2 regions of the Kribbella sp. NPDC051936 genome follow, and region 1 is predicted to be linked to the other one. Evidence: riboswitches for the same ligand, from Rfam matches in the RefSeq annotation. Region 1 holds a riboswitch; the other holds the start of a gene.
The links. Region 1 has a riboswitch for glycine ahead of AB0L64_RS21090 (L-serine ammonia-lyase). Riboswitches for the same ligand answer to the same signal wherever they lie in the genome.
Positions count from the first base shown of each region.

Region 2: another riboswitch for glycine. It lies ahead of gcvP (aminomethyl-transferring glycine dehydrogenase); the one in region 1 lies ahead of AB0L64_RS21090 (L-serine ammonia-lyase).

Region 1 is NZ_JBFAXS010000006.1:403-7,946, forward strand. It holds gene AB0L64_RS21070 (aminopeptidase P family protein) at 1-1,139, shown strand, start outside; gene AB0L64_RS21075 (hypothetical protein) at 1,323-1,550, shown strand; gene AB0L64_RS21080 (alpha/beta fold hydrolase) at 1,555-2,973, opposite strand; gene AB0L64_RS21085 (DUF3817 domain-containing protein) at 3,071-3,424, shown strand; glycine riboswitch at 3,422-3,514, shown strand; gene AB0L64_RS21090 (L-serine ammonia-lyase) at 3,594-4,967, shown strand; gene AB0L64_RS21095 (SDR family NAD(P)-dependent oxidoreductase) at 4,987-5,679, opposite strand; gene AB0L64_RS21100 (helix-turn-helix transcriptional regulator) at 5,783-6,613, shown strand; gene AB0L64_RS21105 (alpha/beta hydrolase) at 6,606-7,283, opposite strand; gene AB0L64_RS21110 (hypothetical protein) at 7,472-7,544, shown strand, end outside.
Region 2 is NZ_JBFAXS010000004.1:437,492-445,035, reverse strand. It holds gene AB0L64_RS16055 (hypothetical protein) at 153-563, shown strand; gene AB0L64_RS16050 (serine hydrolase domain-containing protein) at 538-1,839, opposite strand; gene gcvP (aminomethyl-transferring glycine dehydrogenase) at 1,836-4,670, opposite strand; glycine riboswitch at 4,740-4,829, opposite strand; gene AB0L64_RS16040 (MerR family transcriptional regulator) at 4,893-5,462, opposite strand; gene AB0L64_RS16035 (bifunctional nuclease family protein) at 5,723-6,217, opposite strand; gene AB0L64_RS16030 (MerR family transcriptional regulator) at 6,292-6,990, opposite strand; gene AB0L64_RS16025 (FHA domain-containing protein) at 6,977-7,516, opposite strand.

The sequences.
Region 1 (7,544 bases):
CCGTCCTGGTCATCTCCGGGGACGGCGACGCGACGCTCTACCTGCGCGAGACGGCCGGCCCGGACGAGGCCGACTTCTTCGCGAACGCGCGCGACGGCGAGCTGTGGATCGGCCCGGTGCCGGGCCTGAAGGACTGGTCGGACGCGCTGCAGATCGCCTGCCGCCCGCTCGAGGAACTGCCCGCGGCGGTGCGTGGCGCGGTCCCGTTCATGCTGTCGGTGCCGGGTGTCGAGCCGATGCTGGACGCCTTGGTGCGGACCTCGCCGACCGACGGCAACGCGTTGCGACAGACACTCGCCGAGCTGCGCCGGATCAAGGACGACTGGGAGCTCGACCAGCTGCGCGAAGCGGTCGCGGCCAGCGTGCTCGCGTTCGGTGACGTGGCGCGGGAGCTGCCGGAGGCGATCCGTGGCGGCGGCGAGCGCTGGCTGCAGGGCACCTTCGACCGCCGCGCGCGGACCGCGGGCAACGGCGTCGGCTACGCGTCGATCGTTGCCGCTGGCAAGCACGCTCCGGTGCTGCACTGGGTCCGCAACGACGGCCCGGTGAACGAGGGCGACGTGATCCTGCTGGACGCCGGCGTCGAGACCCGCACCCTCTACACCGCGGACGTGACCCGCACGTTCCCCGCCACCGGCGAGTTCACGGCCGCCCAGCGGCAGGTGCACGACCTGGTGCACAAGGCGCAGCTCGCGTCGCTCGAGGCCGTCAAGGTCGGTGCGCCGTACCGCGCCTTCCAGTACGAGGCGCTCCGGGTGCTGGCCGAAGGCCTGCGTGACTGGGGCCTGCTGGACGCGTCGATCGACGAGTTGCTCGGCCCGGACGGGCAGCAGCACCGGCGGTACATCGTCTGCGGGACCGGGCACTACATCGGCCTCGACGTGCACGACTGCGACGCGTCCCGGCCGGAGGCGTACTTCGCCGGCACCATCGAGGCCGGGATGGCGCTCGCGGTCGAGCCGGGCCTGTACTTCCACCCGAACGACGAGACCGTCCCGCCGGAGCTGCGCGGTATCGGCATCCGGATCGAGGACAACGTCGTGGTCCACTCCGACCGCCTGGAGATCCTCACCGAGGACCTGCCGATCACCACCGACGGTCTCGAACAGTGGACCCGATCGCACCTCGCGGCGAAGTAATCAAAATTACTCGTTACGGCCAGTAACGTTCGCCGCGGGAGCCCCGATGTAGAAGGCGGGGGAGGGTCGAACTCGGCCGGCGTGTGGGAGTGGGGGGCCTCTGATCACACGCCAGGCCGAGTCGGTCCTGGACTGGGGCCAAAAGGGGGAACCCAGGATCCCTGGGTACGGGGGAGTTACATCATGAACCTGCGTGTGCGAGTAGTGAACTGCGGCAGCCGGCACTGGTACGCCGACATCGACGACGCCGACGATCCGCAACCGGACGACCCGTTCTGGTACGTCGACAACTGCCGGACCCAGGCGCAGGCGCTGGACAGCGCCTGCACCGAGCTCCGGCTGATGTCGGGGCGACTGGTCCGCGGCGATCACCTGGACAGGGTCCTCGAAGTGACCGGCGTGCCGGTCTGACCCACTACCCCACCGGGGGTACGGCGGCGCAGCTGCTGCCACGCTCGGGTACGTCCTTCGCGATCAGGTAGTCGTCGACTGTGCTCTGCATGCACGGGCTCTTCGTGTAGCTGCCGTGCCCCCAGCCCTGGTAGGTCAACAGTACGCCGTTCCGCCCGAGCTGGCGCTCCACGCTCTGTGCGAACGAGTAGCCGGTCGCCGGGTCGTGGATCGCGTTGGCGAGCAGTACCGGTGTCTTGAGCCCACGTACCTTCAGTTGGTGCTGCGGGTTGTTCGCGGGCGGAGAGCCGAGACAGATCGACACTGCCATGAGCTGACCGGGATAGCGCAGGTCCTGGTTGTTGCGGGCGAGCCGCTGCAGGTGTGCGGCGTACTCGCGGTAGTCCCGGACCGGCAGGTTCCAGTCCTGGCAGAAAACGGCCAGCGGGTACGCACCGGTCTGCGTGGGCTTCGGGGGAGTCACACCGGCCTTCAGCAGCTCGGCCAGTGCAGCCCACTTCGGTTCGTAGAGCGCACGGAACACCGAGTAGCTCAAGGTGAACGGATCCGGCGACGTGGCCAGCAGGTCCGCCCAGCGCGCGTGGATGTCGGTGCCGTGCAGTGCACAGCTCGTCGTCGCGTCGCACCACTTCACGAACTCGTCGAACGAGTCCTGTCCCGCGGACGCCTGCTCGTCCAGGAAGTCACGCGTCGGGGCGGAGCTGTGGTCGATGACGCTCTCCAGCACCATCGCGCGGACGCGGTGCGGGTACGTCTCGGCGTACTGCGCTCCGAGCAGGGTCCCGTACGAGCTGCCGTGGAACGAGATCGTGGACTCGCCGAGCGCCCGCCGTACGGCGTCGACGTCGCGCACCGTCTGCCAGGTGTCGATGTGGTCGTACAGCGGGCCGGTGTGTTCACGGCAGTCCGCTGCGAGCTGCCGGTTGTAGTTGATGGTGGCGGTGAACTCGGCCGCGCTCCTGATGATCGGCGACGGCTGCTTGTTCAGCAGGTCGGCGGAGCACTTCACCGGGTTGCTGCGTGCCACACCGCGCGGGTCGAAGCTGACGATGTCGAAGCGGTCCTGCAGGTCCGTGCTGAACCGGTTGATCCCCGTCTTGATCCGGTCGACCCCGGAATCACCCGGGCCGCCCGGGCCGAACACGAGCACCCCGACCCGCTCGCTCGGCTCCGATGCCTTTCTCCGGGCCAGTGCGAGGCCGAAGGTGGGCCCGCCCGGGTTCCGCCAGTCGACAGGCAGTTGCAGGGTCGCGCACTGCGAGCCCTCCACCACCGCGGGATCGTCCTTGCCCTCAGGTTTGCAGTCGGCCCAGTGCAGCGGCGGGCTGGTCGCCGAGGCGGAGGCGGAGGCGGTGGCCGTCAGCCCGGCGCCGGCGACACCGAGTACTAGCGCGCCGGCCAGGGCGCGTCGGATGAACGTCATGCCGACGATCCTTCGGGCAATCGCTTGCTGGCGGCATCGGGGAGGAGCCCCGGATGACCCCGATCACGGCTTGGGGGCCTTGTTAGGGTCGGTCGTGATGAGTACCAAACATGCGGCGTGGTTCCGGACGGTGGCGATCGCCGAGGCGATCTCGTGGACCGGACTGCTGATCGGGATGCTGTTCAAGTACGTGCTGTCCGACAACGAGATCGGGGTCAAGATCTTCGGGCCGATCCACGGCGGCATCTTCGTCATCTACGTGGTCACCGTGCTCGCCGTACGCGGGCCGTTGCGCTGGTCCTGGCCGGTGACGCTGGCCGCGCTGGCGGCAAGCGTTCCTCCGTTGTTCACCTGGTTCTTCGAGATCTGGGCGGTCCGCACCGGCCGGATTGACGTGGCCCGGCGGACCCCCGTACCGTCCACAGCATCAGCAAACTCAACAGCCGCATGAACCCGTGCGGGAGAGACCCGGACACGAACCGGGCGCCGTAGGAGCAACTCTCCCCAAGAATCTCTCAGGCACCTTCACCGCGCGGGCGAGGCACCTCTGGAAGGCATCCGCCTGACAGAGCGGGGAGGACACCAAACGGTCAACGGCGACCGGAAGGAACCTCCACACGATGGCGATCAGCGTCTTCGACCTGTTCAGTATCGGGATCGGCCCGTCGAGCTCCCACACCGTGGGACCGATGCGCGCCGCCCGGACCTTCGCGCTCGGCCTCGCCGACGACGGCCTGCTGGCCGCGACGGCGACCGTCGAGGCCCAGCTCTTCGGCTCACTCGGCGCCACCGGGCACGGCCACGGCAGCAACAAGGCCGTCCTGCTCGGGCTCGAGGGGGCCGACCCGGAGACCGTGGTCACGCACTCGGTCGACGCCCGCGTCGAGACGATCCACGAACGCGGCCGGATCCTGCTGGCCGGCACTCACGAGATCGCGTTCGACGAGAACACCGACCTGCTGATGCACCGCCGCAAGGCCCTCCCGTACCACCCGAACGGGATGATCTTCGTGGCGCGCGACGCGGCCGGCGCGGTGCTGCGGGAGCGCACCTACTACTCGGTCGGCGGCGGGTTCGTCGTCGACGAGAACGCCGCCGCGGGGGACCGGATCGTACCGGACACCACCCCGCTGAAGTACCCGTTCACGACCGGTGCCGAGCTGCTCGACCGGTGCCGGGAGTCGCAGCTGTCGATCAGCGAGGTGATGCTCGCGAACGAGCTCGCCTGGCGGACCGAGGACGAGGTCCGCGACGGCCTGCTGCACATCTGGCAGGTGATGCAGGACTGCGTCCGCGAGGGCTGCGAGACCGAGGGCATCCTGCCCGGCGGGCTCAAGGTGCCGCGCCGGGCGCACGCGCTGCACAAGAAGCTCAGCCAGGACCCGTGGTCGGTCGACCCGCTCAAGGTGATGGACTGGGTGAACCTGTTCGCGCTCGCCGTCAACGAGCAGAACGCCTCCGGCGGCCGGATCGTCACCGCGCCGACCAACGGCGCCGCCGGCATCATCCCGGCCGTCCTGCACTACTACCGGCGCTTCGTGCCCGGGGCGACCGAGGACGGCGCGGTCCGGTTTCTGCTGACGGCCGGCGCGATCGGCGTGCTCTACAAGGAGAACGCGTCGATCTCCGGCGCCGAGGTCGGCTGCCAGGGCGAGGTCGGGTCCGCCTGCTCGATGGCCGCGGCCGGTCTCTGCGAGGTCCTCGGCGGCACGCCGCAGCAGGTCGAGAACGCGGCCGAGATCGCGATGGAGCACAACCTCGGCCTGACCTGCGACCCGGTCGGCGGGCTGGTGCAGATCCCGTGCATCGAGCGGAACGCGATGGCCTCGGTGAAGGCGATCAACGCGGCCCGGATGGCGATGCACGGCGACGGCGTGCACGTGGTCACCCTCGACAAGGTCATCAAGACCATGCGCGAGACCGGCGCGGACATGAAGATCAAGTACAAGGAGACCTCCCGCGGCGGTCTCGCCGTCAACGTCATCGAGTGCTGACCCGGTGATCACCCCTTGATCACCAGGGGATGGTTCCGTGCAGGCTCAGGTACTCCGCGGTCGGCCCGTCCTTGTCGATCATGGCGAGCCGGACGATGATGTCCGCGCCCTCCTCGACGGTCTGGTAGCCGGTGCGGCCGTTGAAGTCGGTCGCGGTGTAGCCCGGGTCGACGCTGTTGATCCGCAGGTTCGGCAGTTGCTTCGCGTACTGCACCGTCAGCATGTTGAGCGCCGCCTTCGAGGCGCCGTACGCCGGGGCCGGCACCCACACCGGCACCGTGTCGATCGCGTCCGCCTGCACCGCGGCGGCGATCGAGCCGAGACCGCTGGACACGTTCACGATCACCGGGTTGGCGCTGCGCTCGAGCAGCGGCAGGAACCGGTGGATCATCCGCACCGGCCCGTAGACGTTCAGGTCGAACACCTGATGGAACTCGTCCGCCGTCAGGTCCCGGGCCTCCTTGAACGGACCGGGGATGCCGGCGTTGTTGATCAGTACGTCGAGCTCGGTGAGCTGTTCCGCGGCGGCGTCGACCGATTCGTCGCTGGTGACGTCCAGCGGGAGGTAGTGGGCGCCGAGTTCGTCCGCGGCCTGCTTGCCGCGCTGGGGATCCCGGGCGCCGACGTACACGGTGTGGCCGGCTTCGACCAGCCGGCGGGCGGTTTCGTATCCGAGGCCTCGGTTGGCCCCGGTGATGAGTGTCGTGGTCATGGCTCCACCCTCGCGCCGGCGTTCCGGGGCAGGTAGTACCCGCGATGTCCTAGGGAATGGCAGTACCAGGCTGATCAGCCGCCGGCCCGGGATACTGGAGGACATGGGCGAGCTCGGCAGGACGTTGCACGCGTGGCGTGATCGCGTGACGCCGTCGGAAGTCGGCCTGCCGTCCGGTGGGAAGCGCCGGGCGCCGGGGCTGCGGCGCGAGGAGCTGGCGCAGCTCGCCGGGTTGTCGGTCGACTATGTGGTGCGGCTGGAGCAGGGCCGGTCGGAGTCGCCGTCCGTCCAGGTGCTGACCGCGCTGGCCCGGGCGCTGCGGCTGTCCGATGCCGAGCGCAACCATCTGTTCGTGCTCGCGGGCGAGGTCGAGCCGTCGCCCGGACGCATCTCGGCGTACATCCCGCCGGGGGTGCAGCGGATCGTCGACCAGTTGGAAGGCGCACCGTTGTGCGTCTGCGACGCCGCCTGGACAATCATCACCTGGAACCCGCTGTTCGCGGCCATGATCGGCGATCCGTCGACGTGGCAAGGCCGGTGGCGGAACATCATCTACCTGCATTTCGCCGGCTCGGGCGACCGCGTCGTGCAGACCGCCGACCAGCAGCGGGACTTCCGGGTCGCAATGGTCACCGACCTGCGCGCCTCCCTCGCCCGCTACCCGCACGACCCGCAGCTCACTGCGCTGATCGAGGAGCTCCGGACCGGGTACGACGAGTTTGCGCGGCTGTGGGACCAGCCCGTCGTCGGTTTCCACCAGACCGAGCGCAAGACCATCCGGCATCCCGACGTCGGCACCTTCGACATCGACTGCGACGTGCTCGCCGTGCCGGGCAGCGACCTGCGCATCGTCGTCTACACGGCCGCGCCCAACAGCGAAGCCGCCGAGAAGCTCCGCCTGCTGTCGGTGATCGGCCTGCAGGCGCTCACCTGAGCAGCGCCGCCACCGCCTGGGGGTCCTCGACCTGGGCGTTGTGCCCGAGGCCGGGCAGCGTGACGACCTGGTCGTGCAGGGCGTGCAACTCGGCGTCGCTGTTCATCGGGTCCCGCTCGCCGCGCGCGAGCACCACCTCGGCCTGACTCGCCGCGATGAGCGCGGGCATGTCAGGCGCGCCGACACCGAAGGTCCCGGGATCCAGGGCGAGACGCCAGCGGCCGTCGTCCTCCAGCAGACCGTGGTCCACGACGGCGTCGGCCGGGTCCACGAGTCCTTGGAGGCCGGAGACCCTGAGGAATCGCGCGGCTGCCTCGTCGCGGCTCTCGAACCACGCGACCGGCTTCTGCGCCAGCGCGTTCGCCCGCCCGAGGTCGTCGGCCGTCCAGCTCACTTTCACTCCGAGCGCGACGACCCGGCTCACCGTGACGTCGTACCGCCCGCTCGCCAGCTCGAGTGCGATCACGCCGCCGAGCGAATGACCGAGCACGACGACGCCCCGGCGTACCGGAAGATCTGCGGCGATTGCCGCGGCCATGGCGGCGAAGGTGTACGACGGGAGCGCGGCGGCCGAGCCGTGGCCGGGGAGGTCGGGAGCGTACTCGGCATCCGGCCAGGCGTCCCAGACCCGGCCGTTGGCTCCCAGACCGTGCAGCAGCACCAGATTCATGAGAGCAGGTTGGCAGAGGAAAACGGCTGGTGTGGTGCAGATCGGCGCGTTGTCAGCTAACGCACCGCATTCCTACGAATGCGTAAGTGGTTCAGAATTACTAGACTATTGAGTTTCTCCGTGGAATTTCTTCCACCTACTGTTTGAAACTACTCGTCAACCGATACCCTCCGGGACTTGTGAATCCAATGTCTGCCACGGCTTCCCGCCGTCCGCCCTGGCAGAACCCGCGACGTCGCCGCCAGGTCGCAGCCGGCGCCG
Region 2 (7,544 bases), on a different contig from region 1:
GTAAGGCAACCCTTACTAAGGCAGCCCTAACTTTTGCCCGGCTCACCCACCGTGTCAACTCGGCCACGGTCGGAGTGAACATCCTCACGATCCGAAGCAACCCGATCCCCACCTCGGTGCATCTCACTCATCAACTGAGCGAAGGGGCGGCCATGACGAGTGTGCGCGCGATCCTGACCCGCGGCATGGTGCAGGCGGTGGCCGCGCCGGCGGTGGTGACCGGCCTGGTCGGCTGGATCGCTGGCGCACAGTACGGACACGCACTGGTCACCCTGGGCCTCGCGGTGTACATCCCCACGTTCTTCACCCGCCTCACGAGCTTCAGGCGCTCCTGGGGAGCGCTCGAGCTCGCGGAAGCGGCCTTCTCGATGCGCGTCTACACGGGCAACAGTGAGCCGGCCGCCGCCCAGTTCGCCGCCGAGGCGACCGCGCTCGCCCGCGAACACGCTGCGTCCATCAGCCGCGCCGCCCTGGCCGAGGCCGCGGACCTGCTCGACCGCGCCGAGTTCGCCGACGAGGCACGTGAGCTCGAGGAGCTCAGCGACCGTAAGGAGTCCTCGTGAGGACGAAGGTGGCGACGTTGAGGTGGGAGATCGTGTCGCCGTCGCGGATCACGTGGAGCTTCTCGCCGGCCAGGTAGCCGTCGCGGCCCTGGTAGAGGTCGGGGCCGAGGGGTGACAGGCGGGTCGTGAGGCCGCCGGACAGTTGGAGGATGCCGGCCGTCGCGGAAATGGTGAGCGGGGTGTTGCCCCAGTACCAGTGGCCGAGCAGTTCGGCGCCCTGGGCGAGCGGCGGCTCCGGCAGCCACTCCTGCGTGAGCGGCGGCTCGTACCTCGTCAGGATCCGCACCAGGTCCGGTGCGAGCGAGGCGACCCGGCCGTACGTCGCGTTGCCCAGCGTCACCGCTCCGACCCGGCGGACCCGGTCGACGAACAACCCGGCGAGGAAGCCCGGCATCGACCCGGTGTGACCGATCAGCAGATGCGGGTCGTCCGCGATCAGCCGCAGGCCCAGCCCGTACGACGCGTTCAGCCCTTCGCGCGGATCCGAGGCCACCGGCGACGCCATCTCCTCGACCGACTCCCGGCTCAGCACCTCGTGCAGCGGGTCGATCCAGAACCCGGCGTACCGCGCCAGGTCCTCGATCGTGCTCCACAGCTGCCCCGCCGGCGCCATCGCGCCCGAGTCGTGCGCCGGCTCCGGGTCGAGCTGCCCGCTGAACGGATGCACCGAGAAGCCCTGCGCGGACGGGCCTTCCGGGAAGTACGTCGTGCGCCGCATCTCCAGCGGATCGAGGATGCGCTCCCGCACCAGCTCCAGCCAGGACGCCCCGCGCAGCCGCGCCACGATCTCGCCGAGCAGGCCGTACCCGAGGTTCGAGTAGTGGTGCCGCCGGTCCGCGGGGCCGGCGGCCTGCGAGTCGTTCATCGCCGCGGTCAGCTCGTCGAACGAGACGCCCGGATTGCGTTCCCACCACGGCCCCTCGGGCTCGGCGTTCATCCCGCCGCTGTGCGCGAGCAGCTGCCGGACCGTCCGGTCCCCGAACGCGATCCCGGGCAGATGCTTGCCGACGGCATCGTTCAGCGCCAGCAACCCGTCGTCGCGGCACTGCATGATCAGCAGCGCCGTCATCGTCTTGGTGATCGAGCCGATCCGGTACTGCACGTCCGTGCCCGGCAACGCCCCGTCCGCCGTCGCGAACCGCCCACGCGACCCCGTCCAGACCAGCGCGCCGTCGCGCACCACCCCGGCGTTCACCGACGGCAGCTTCGACTCCCCCTGCGCCGCCGCGACCTCGGCGAACAGGGCAGCGGCGGTGTCAGGACGTACGGAAGTCACTCAAAGGCCTCCGGGGCAGGGCACGAGCAGATCAGGTTGCGGTCGCCGTACGCGCCGTCGATGCGGCGGACCGGCGGCCAGTACTTCGAGGTGCGGTCGACCGAGCGCGGGAACGCCGCCTCCTCGCGGGTGTAGGCGTGCTCCCACTTGTCGTTGATGACCGACTCGGCGGTGTGCGGCGCGTTCACCAGCGGGTTGTCGGCGGCCGGCCACTCCCCGGCGGCGACCCGGTCGATCTCGTGCCGGATCGCGATCATCGCGTCGCAGAACCGGTCCAGCTCGCCCAGGTCCTCGGATTCGGTCGGCTCGACCATCAGCGTGCCGGCGACCGGGAACGACATCGTCGGGGCGTGGAACCCGTAGTCGATCAGCCGCTTCGCGACGTCGTCGACGGTGATGCCGGTCTCCTTGGTCATCGGCCGCAGGTCCAGGATGCACTCGTGCGCGACCAGGCCGTTCTCGCCGGTGTACAGCACCGGGAACGCACCCTCGAGCCGCTTGGCCACGTAGTTCGCGGTCAGCACGGCGGCCTTGGTCGCCGCGGTCAGGCCCTCGGCGCCCATCATCCGGATGTACGCCCAGGAGATGGCGAGCACGCCCGCGGACCCGAACGGCGCCGCGCTGATCGGGCCGACACCGGACTCCGGGCCGGCCTGGTCGAGCAGCGGGTGGTTCGGCAGGTACGGCGCCAGGTGCGCCGCGACCGCCACCGGACCGACGCCCGGGCCGCCGCCGCCGTGCGGGATGCAGAAGGTCTTGTGCAGGTTCAGGTGGCTGACGTCGCCCCCGAACTCGCCGGGCTTCGCGAGGCCGAGCAGGGCGTTCAGGTTCGCGCCGTCGACGTACACCTGGCCGCCGTGGTCGTGGACGATCCGGCAGACCTCGCGGACGCTTTCCTCGTACACACCGTGCGTCGACGGGTAGGTGATCATGATCGCGGCCAGCTTCTCCGCGTGCTCGGACGCCTTCGCGCGCAGGTCGTCCAGGTCGATCGTGCCGTCGTCGTTGCCCTTGACAACGACGACCTTCATGCCGGCCATCACCGCGGAGGCGGCGTTCGTGCCGTGCGCGGAGGCCGGGATCAGGCAGACGTTGCGGTCCGCCGAGCCCTGGGCGCGGTGGTAGCCGCGGATCGCGAGCAGACCGGCCAGCTCACCCTGCGAGCCGGCGTTCGGCTGGATCGAGACCTTCGCGTACCCGGTGACCTCGGCCAGCCAGCGCTCCAGCTGACCGATCAGCTTCACGTAACCGGCCGCGTCCTCGATCGGCGCGAGCGGGTGCAGGTCCGCGAACTCCGGCCAGGTGACCGGCTCCATCTCGGTGGTCGCGTTCAGCTTCATCGTGCAGGAGCCGAGCGGGATCATCCCGCGGTCCAGCGCGTAGTCCATGTCGGACAGCTTGCGCAGATACCGCAGCATCGCCGTCTCGGACCGGTGCGTGTTGAACACCGGGTGCGTCAGGTACTCGGTGGTCCGCGGTACGGCGACGGCTGAAGCTTCCAGCGTGTCGTCGTACTGTGCGCCGAAGGACTGGCAGACCCGGGTCAGGGTCGCGACGTCGGTCTTCTCGTCGCACGAGATGCCGACGTGGTCGGCGTCGACGAGCCGCAGCCAGATCCCGTTCTGCCGGGCGGCGTCCACCACGTCGGCGGCGCGTCCGGGGACCCGGGCGAGGACAGTGTCGAAGAAGTCGCCGTGCACGACCTCGACGCCGCCGGCCCGCAGCGAGGCGGCGAGCTTGCCGGCGTACGAGTGCACCCGCTCGGCGATCGCCTTCAGGCCGTCGGGGCCGTGGTAGACGGCGTACATCGACGCGACGACCGCGAGCAGGACCTGCGCCGTACAGATGTTGGACGTCGCCTTCTCGCGACGGATGTGCTGCTCGCGGGTCTGCAGCGCCAGCCGGTACGCCGGGGCGCCGTCCGCGTCGACCGAGACGCCGACGAGACGACCGGGCAGCGACCGCTCCAGACCGGAACGCACGGACATGAAGCCGGCGTGCGGACCGCCGTAGAACAGCGGCACGCCGAAGCGCTGCGACGAGCCGATCACGATGTCGGCGCCGGCCTCACCCGGCGCCTCGAGCAACGTCAGCGCGAGCAGGTCGGACGCGACGGCGACCAGCGTGTCGCGCTCGTGCGCCGCCTCGATCAGCGGCTTCAGGTCGCGGACGGCGCCGTTGGAGCCCGGGTACTGCAGGAGGAAGCCGAAGAAGTCACCCTCGGGCAGGCCGCCGGTGGTGTCGGCGACGACGACCTCGATACCCAGCGCCTCGGCGCGGGTCTGCACGACCGCGATCGTCTGCGCGAAGGTGTCGGCGTCGACCAGGAAACGGTCGGACTTACTCTTCTTGTTCGACCGGTGCGCCAGCGTCATCGCCTCGGCGGCCGCGGTGCCCTCGTCGAGCAGCGACGCGTTCGCGGTCGGCAGGCCGGTCAGGTCCGAGACCACGGTCTGGAAGTTCAGCAGCGCCTCGAGGCGGCCCTGGGAGATCTCCGGCTGGTACGGCGTGTACGCGGTGTACCAGGCCGGGTTCTCGACCAGGCGGCGGACGATCACCGACGGCGTGAACGTGCCGTAGTACCCCTGGCCGATCATCGAGGTGGCGACGGTGTTGCGGGCCGCGAGCTGCCGCAGCTCGGTGAGCGCGTCCACCTCGGACGCGGGCTCGGGCAGCCGCAGCGCCTCGGCGGAGCGGATCGACGCCGGGACCGCGGCGTCGACGAGCGCGTCGACATCGGCGTACCCGAGGGCTTGCACCATCCGCGCGACCTCGTCGGGACGCGGCCCGATGTGGCGGTCGGCGAACGTGGCGGAGAGTTGTTCGGTCATCAAGAGGCTCCGTTGCTGACGTGCTTCCGGTCGCCTCCCCCTCTGTCACGCACTACGCTCCAGAGTCGCCTGTGACACTCGGTCCATGGGCCTGAGAGGTTCCGGGGAGGAATTGCCCCTTCGGCGCCCGACGACACGGGACTCTCCCGAGTGCTGTGAACGGCTGTCCCGAGGCTACCAGGAATCCGCGCACAGTTCGGGCACGCAGGACCGAACGAGACGTCAGCCGGTCATCCGGGCGCGGCGGCGGGCGGCGAGTTCGTCGCGGGCGTGGGCCTCGGAGTCGGCGTCGTCGTGGCCGTCGGCCCGCTCGGTCGGGAGCTCCGACAGCGAGCCCTCGACCTCCCGCCAGACACCGCCGAGCGCGATGCCGAACACACCCTGGCCGCCGGCCAGCAGATCGATGACCTCGTCCGGCGAGGTGCACATGTACACCGACGCGCCGTCGCTCATCAGCGTGATCTGGGTCAGGTCGTCGAAGCCGCGCTTGCTGAGGTGCGCGATCGCGGTCCGGATCTGCTGCAGCGAGATCCCGGCGTCGAGCAGCCGCTTGATCACTTTCAGCAACAGGACGTCACGAAAACCGTACAACCGCTGCGTTCCCGAGCCGGTCGCCGGGCGCACGGACGGGGAGACCAGGCCGGTGCGGGCCCAGTAGTCGAGCTGCCGGTAGGTGATCCCGGCCGCGGCGCAGGCCGTCGGCCCCCGGAACCCGACGTCCTCCGGCATCGGCCGCAGGTCGTCGTCGAACAGCAGACCCTGGACGCCGGCGGTGGCTGTAGCGGCAGCCATGGCCTCTGCGTGCGCGTCGGACGTCGACTGCGCCGTCAGATCCGTGTCCCCGGTGCGTGTCACGCCTGAGCCTCCCTGGATACCGACTGGAACGAGTCATCTGCATGGAGTGACATCACCCCACGACTCCTTCACGGTAAGCCGCCGCCCGAACCGGGTCAACGACAACCGCGTCGAGCCGCGAGCGTGTCGCGACCGTCGTACGAATCGTTACCTAGCCGCACTTGCACCATCTGCCGCACCACGGCGGGGCCGGGGTGTCAGCTCTTGTCGAAGTCCTCCGGGGTCACCTGGTCGAGGAACTCCCGGAACCGCTCGACCTCCTCTTCCTCCTCCACCTCGTCGGCGTCGTTCGCCTCGCTCTCCGGGACCGGGATGCCGGCCTCGGCGAGGATCTCGTCGGCGCAGAACACCGGCGTGCCGGTCCGCAGCGCGATCGCGATCGAGTCCGACGGCCGGGCCGAGATCTCGGTCTTGTCGTCGAACACCAGGATCGCCTCGAACACGCCGTCGGTCAGGTTCACGATCCGGACCTGGCTGAGCGTGTGCCCGAGCACCCGGATGGTCTCCGCGAACAGGTCGTGGGTCAGCGGCCGGGGCGGCTCCATCCCCTGCTGGGCGAAGGCGATCGCACTCGCCTCGGCAGCACCGATCCAGATCGGCAGGTATCGCTCACCTCCGACCTCCTTGAGCAGCACGATCGGCTGACTCGAGGGCATCTCCACCCGGACTCCGACCACGTCGACTTCGCGCACCCCTTCAGCCTACTCCGAGCCGAAGCACCGGGCGGGCCGAAGGGGTCACCTGTGGACGAAGGCCGTGCGGTCGCCTACGGACGCGGCAGGCGGGAGCGGACCAGAGCGGTGTGCAGCCGGACGGTGAGGGCGGCCAGCTCCCCGGTCTGTTCGGTACGGCGCGGTCCCGTGACCTGCTCGATCAGGCCGACCTCGCGATCCGCCGCCGTCCGGAACGCCCGCAAGTGCCGCGGCTCGATCCCGTACGACGCCAGCTCGGCCGCGACCTGCGCGACGACGATCGCGTCGCCGCCGTAGTGGTTGCCGCTGGCCACCACCAGGCCATGGCCCTCCAGCTCACCGAGCAGCTCCGACGACACTCCGGCGGCCCGCAGCAGCTCGTCGCGGGTCAGCCGCAGCTCGGTGCCCGCGGCATCGAAGTCCTCGGCGACCGGCTGGCCGGGAGTCTGCGGCAACGAACTCGGCGCGACCGGTGGACCCGCGGCCGCCGGACGCAGGCCGCGGTCGATCGCGCCGAGATGTTCCTTGATCACCTTCAGTGGCAGGTACTGGTCGCGTTGCGCGGTCAGCACGTACCGCAGCCGATCCAGGTCGGCGGCGCTGAACTTGCGGTAGCCGGACGCCGTCCGGGCCGGCGTGACCAGCCCCTCGGCCTCCAGGAACCGGATCTTGGAGATCGTGACGTCGGCGAACTCGGCCTGCAGGAGCTGCAGCACCTCGCCGATGCCGCGGCCGCCCACCGGCCCTTCGGCGCTGGGATCAGGCTTGGCCACTGGCGTAGTACACCAGCCGGTACTTGCCGATCTGGACCTCGTCGCCGTTGTTCAGCAGGACCTCGTCGATCCGGTCCCGGTTCACGTACGTGCCGTTCAGGCTGCCGACGTCGCGGACCTTCACGCCGTACGGGTCCCGGCGGAACTCGGCGTGCCGGCGCGACACCGTCACGTCGTCCAGGAAGATGTCGCTGTCCGGGTGCCGGCCCGCGGTCACCACGTCGACGTCGAGCAGGAACCGGCTGCCCGCGTTCGGGCCGCGCTGGACGATCAGCAGGGCGGACCCGGCCGGCAGCGCGCCGACGGCGGCCGCGTCGTCGACCGACAGCGGCTCACTGGTCTGCTGTTCCGGCTCCGGCTCGGCGCCGATCGGCGTGAGCATCGCGGTGTCGGTGACGCCGGGTGTCGGCTGGGGGGTCGCCGGGGCTGCCGCCGGGCGGTCCGCGCCAGGCAGCATCGCTCCGCACTGCGAGCAGAACCGGCTGCCCTCGGAGTTCTCGTGCCCGCACTGGTTGCAGAACGGCATGCTGTGATCCTCCCGATCGCCGGCGGTC